2 regions of the Psychrobium sp. MM17-31 genome follow, and region 1 is predicted to be linked to the other one. Evidence: predicted binding sites of a transcription regulator. Region 1 holds the regulator's gene; the other holds the start of a gene.
The links. The regulator NrdR, encoded in region 1, represses ribonucleotide reductase genes. The targets are predictions, from matches to a motif close to AAACACNANATNTNGTGTTT.

Region 1 (2,393 bases):
CCACGGCGATACTGTATTAGGCATGAGCCTAGCGCACGGTGGTCACTTAACTCACGGTTCTCACGTAAACTTCTCTGGTAAACTTTACCACGCTGAGCAATACGGCTTAGACGAAAACGGTGATATCAACTACGCAGAGGTTGAAGAAAAAGCATTAGCCCACAAACCCAAAATGATTATCGCTGGTTTCTCAGCGTTCTCTGGTGTTGTTGATTGGGCGCGTTTCCGTGAGATCGCTGATAAAGTTGGCGCTTACTTATTCGTTGATATGGCTCACGTAGCTGGTCTTGTAGCTGCTGGCCTATATCCAAATCCAGTACCATTTGCTGATGTTGTAACGACTACAACCCACAAAACGCTAGCGGGTCCACGCGGCGGTTTAATCATTGCACGTGAAAACGAAGAAGTTGAGAAGAAGTTAAACTCAGCAGTATTCCCTGGCGGCCAAGGTGGTCCATTAATGCACATCATCGCTGCAAAAGCGGTAGCGTTTAAAGAAGCCTTACAACCAGAATTTAAAGCTTACCAACAAGCAGTATTAGATAACGCCAATGCGATGGTTGAAGTTCTTCAAGAGCGCGGTTACAAAGTAGTATCTAACGGTACTGACAACCACTTATTACTGCTAGATCTTATTGGTAAAGAGTACACAGGTAAAGATGCAGACGCTGCATTAGGCCGTGCGTTTATCACTGTAAATAAAAACTCTGTACCAAACGATCCACGTTCACCATTTGTTACGTCAGGTCTTCGTTTAGGTACGCCTTCGATTACTCGTCGTGGTTTCCAAGTAGCTGATACTAAAGCTTTAACAGGCTGGATTTGTGACATCTTAGATGACATCAATAACGAAGCTGTTATCGATGAAGTACGCACTAAAGTACTTGAAATCTGTAAACGTTTACCAGTTTACGCATAATATTTGATCGCTTGCGCGGCGTTGAGTTAGACGCGCCGTGTTGATTAGGTATAATCGGCCGCTCTTTGCGGCCGTTTTTGTATCTGGGTAATCATAAAATAGTCGTTGATTTATGAGTGTGATCAGGTAAGTTGATTTTAATATTAATAACAAGTCAGTTTGCCTGATTAATATTTATGAGTAAAAAGTATGCATTGTCCCTTTTGCCGCACTAGCGATACCAAAGTAATTGACTCGCGACTGGTGTCCGATGGCTACCAAGTAAGACGTCGTCGTCAGTGTACAGGCTGTCAGGAACGCTTTACCACCTTTGAGCAAGCCGAACTTGTGATGCCTAAAATCATTAAAACAACGGGATCGCGAGAGCCATTTGATGATGAAAAACTGCGTAGTGGTATGGCACGCGCTTTAGAACGTCGCCCAGTGGGTGTTGAAGCGATAGAAAATTCACTGCACGTGATCAAATCTAAATTACGCGCTACAGGTGAGCGCGAAGTACAATCAACTTTTGTTGGCAACCTTGTGATGGACGAGTTGAAACGTTTGGATAAAGTTGCCTATATCCGATTCGCGTCAGTGTATCGCGCGTTTGAAGATGTTGAGGAGTTTGGTAAGGAAATCGCTAAACTCGGCAAATCAGACTAATCCTTCTTTTTACATACTCGGAAGTAAAGTACTCGGAAATTTTTTCATGTCTCAATCTGCCAGTGTTGCCGATATTACTTATATGCAACGCGCTATCAATTTGGCCAAGAAAGGTCGCTTTACAACGACCCCCAACCCTAATGTCGGCTGTGTGTTGGTAAAAAACGATGTCATTGTCGGCGAAGGTTATCACCAAAAAGCCGGAGAAGGGCACGCCGAAGTCAATGCGTTAGCGCAAGCAGGACAAAATGCCCAAGGCGCAACCGCTTACGTCACGTTAGAGCCTTGTAGTCACTACGGGCGCACGCCGCCTTGCGCCGTGGCATTAGTTAGTGCTGGTGTTAAGCGCGTTGTGATTGCGATGGTGGATCCAAATCCTAAAGTAGCGGGACGCGGTATTTCAATACTGGAAGAGGCGGGCATTGAAACCACAAGTGGTGTGTTAGAGCAACAAGCTCGCGCGTTAAATCCTGGTTTTTTGAGCCGCATGGAAAGAAAACGTCCCTTTGTGACAATCAAAATGGCCGCAACTCTTGATGGTGGCACAGCGCTAAGCGATGGTACGAGCAAGTGGATTACCAGCAGTGATGCGCGGGTTGACGTGCAAAAGTTTCGCGCCCAAAGCTGCGCTATTCTTACCGGTGCTAATACGGTGTTGGTGGACGACCCGAGTCTAAACTTGCGCTACGATGAGCTAGGTTCACTGCAAAATGAATTATCAGCGCAGCAATTACGACAGCCGCTGCGCGTCGTTATCGATAGTCAAAATCGCGTGACACCTAACCATAAAATGGTGGCAATCGAGTCGCCAATTCTGCTCATTCGCCGC
Region 2 (2,393 bases), on a different contig from region 1:
GTAGCTGCGCCGCCACGTACACCGCCTTGTGAACAGCTTTTAACCGCTGTTTGGAAGTGCTTATAGAATGGAATACAACCGGTGTGGTTGGCTTCACCGCCGCGAATTGGGCTACCTAGGGCGCGAATACGACCAGCGTTAATACCAATACCTGCACGTTGACTTACATACTTAACGATAGAGCTAGAAGTCGCATTGATTGAATCTAGGTTATCGTCACACTCGATCAGTACACAGGAGCTAAATTGACGGGTAGGCGTACGGACACCTGCCATAATTGGTGTTGGCAGTGAAATCTTAAACTGTGATACCGCATCATAGAAACGCACGATGTAATCCATACGCGTTTCTGTTGGGTATTTTGAAAATAGCGCCGCAGCAATTAGCATGTATAGGAATTGTGCGCTTTCAAAGATTTCGCCAGTGCTGCGATTTTGCAGCAGGTATTTACCTTCTAACTGTTTAACAGCAGCGTAACTAAAGTTCATATCACGTGAATGATCAAGTGCATCATTCATGAGATCGAATTCTTCACGACTATAATCGGCTAACAAGTGATTGTCGTAGCGCTTAGCTTCACACATTTTTACCGTGTGATCGTATAGATGTGGTGGCTCAAATTGGCCGAATGCTTTCTTACGAAGGTGGAAAATAGCAAGGCGGGCCGCCATGTACTGGTAATCCGGGGTTGTTTCCGAGATTTGATCTGCCGCTGCTTTAATAATGGTTTCGTGAATATCTTTGGTCTCAATACCCATGTAAAACTGGATGTGTGCCTTGATCTCTACCTGAGAAACTGACACGTTGTCTAATCCTTTAGCGGCCCAATCGAGTACTTTGTGGATCTTATCTAGATCGATAGGTTCTTGTTTTCCACTTCGCTTGGTGACCAGGAGATTTGTGTTCATTATTATTGTCCGTCGCTGTTAAAACAAACCCATGTCACGAGATGCAATCCACCGCGCTGGTAAGTAGTCCTTTTTGTTGGCAATTCCCATTTAGATAGTCTTTAAAGCGTAATATTAAGCTTAAATTTCTCTAGTGTTTGCTTTGGCCTAAATACACAAGATATAGGTTTTTAAAAAATGTGGGATACAAGATAAGGTGGATTGGCGGACAATGCAAGTGCTAAAAATTGGAATAAGCTGTGGATAAATTACATTTGGTTACACAGGTTAGTGGGAACTATCACTTTGATGATTATCTCCCTTAATTTTGCCAATTTTCAATTTCAAATTGGCAATTTTTAATTATTTTTTTTAACGTTCGATCGCTTGATTTAGCACCGTATTTTTGCCTGTCATTATTAGACAAAGTGTCAAGATTCTTTGGATTAGATCCCGAGAACTGCTAAAAGATCCTCAGGACGATCGATTATATGATCGCCTTGCCAAGTGTCGGCTGGATCATCGCTAGGGATGTAACCGTAATTTGCAGCTACCGCTAGCATGCTTGCGCTATGTGCCGCTTCAATATCGGTGCGAGCATCACCCACATACACAATGTTCTCTGGCGCAATATTTATATTGTTTGCCGCTAATAATAATGGCGCTGGATTAGGTTTGGCGACATCGAGGGTGTCACCACAAACAACGACGGCGCAACTAGCCAAGCGTGGATAGTGCTCAAGGAGCTGCTGGGTATAAAGCGTTGGCTTGTTGGTCACTATGCCCCACACAATATTGTGGCGATCTAAGGCATCTAATAAGGTGTCTATACCGTCAAAGTAAGTGGTTTCATCATTGACATGCGCGGTGTAGTTTTCTAAGAACTCACTGCGTAGTTGTTGATATTGCGCTTCTTCAAGATCTAAACCATACCCGGCCTTTACTAGAGCTAATGAACCCTGTGAGGCGGTTTGATTGATAACCTTGCGACTAAGCAGCGGTAAATTGTCACGCTCAAGCAAACGATTAGCCGCGCCGCCTAAATCCGGCGCGGTGTCGAGTAAGGTGCCATCGAGATCAAAGAGTACGGCGCGAAACGGAGATTGAAGGCTCATGGGCTTTCCCTACTTAAATTTGCTTTAGTAAATTAGTACTTATTTAACGTTAGGCTGACAGTGGATCAGATAGTTTACCGATAAGTCGTTATTGGTCTTAAATTGCTCGGTAAGCGGGTTGTAATGGACACCAATAGCGTCAAGACAGCGGGCATCGCTGTTATCAACAAAGCGAATTAGTTCGCTTGGACGAATAAACTTACTGTGTTCGTGCGTGCCTTTAGGTACGAGTTGCAGAATGTGCTCGGCACCTAAAATTGCTAATAAATAAGCACGCTTCGTGCGGTTAAGGGTCGAGAAGAACACTTGGCCGCCGGGTTTTACTAGCTTAAAACACGCGCGCACAATAGATTGTGGATCTGGCACATGCTCTAGCATTTCCATACAGGTC

Region 2: nrdA (class 1a ribonucleoside-diphosphate reductase subunit alpha) is a predicted target of NrdR. The motif match lies at 1,060-1,079, and genes of this name have one in related genera.

What each region holds. Positions count from the first base shown of each region.
Region 1 is NZ_JAKRGA010000002.1:51,076-53,468, reverse strand. It holds gene glyA (serine hydroxymethyltransferase) at 1-919, shown strand, start outside; gene nrdR (transcriptional regulator NrdR) at 1,109-1,564, shown strand; gene ribD (bifunctional diaminohydroxyphosphoribosylaminopyrimidine deaminase/5-amino-6-(5-phosphoribosylamino)uracil reductase RibD) at 1,611-2,393, shown strand, end outside.
Region 2 is NZ_JAKRGA010000003.1:456,380-458,772, reverse strand. It holds gene nrdA (class 1a ribonucleoside-diphosphate reductase subunit alpha) at 1-908, opposite strand, end outside; gene MHM98_RS10885 (HAD-IA family hydrolase) at 1,334-2,002, opposite strand; gene ubiG (bifunctional 2-polyprenyl-6-hydroxyphenol methylase/3-demethylubiquinol 3-O-methyltransferase UbiG) at 2,042-2,393, opposite strand, start outside.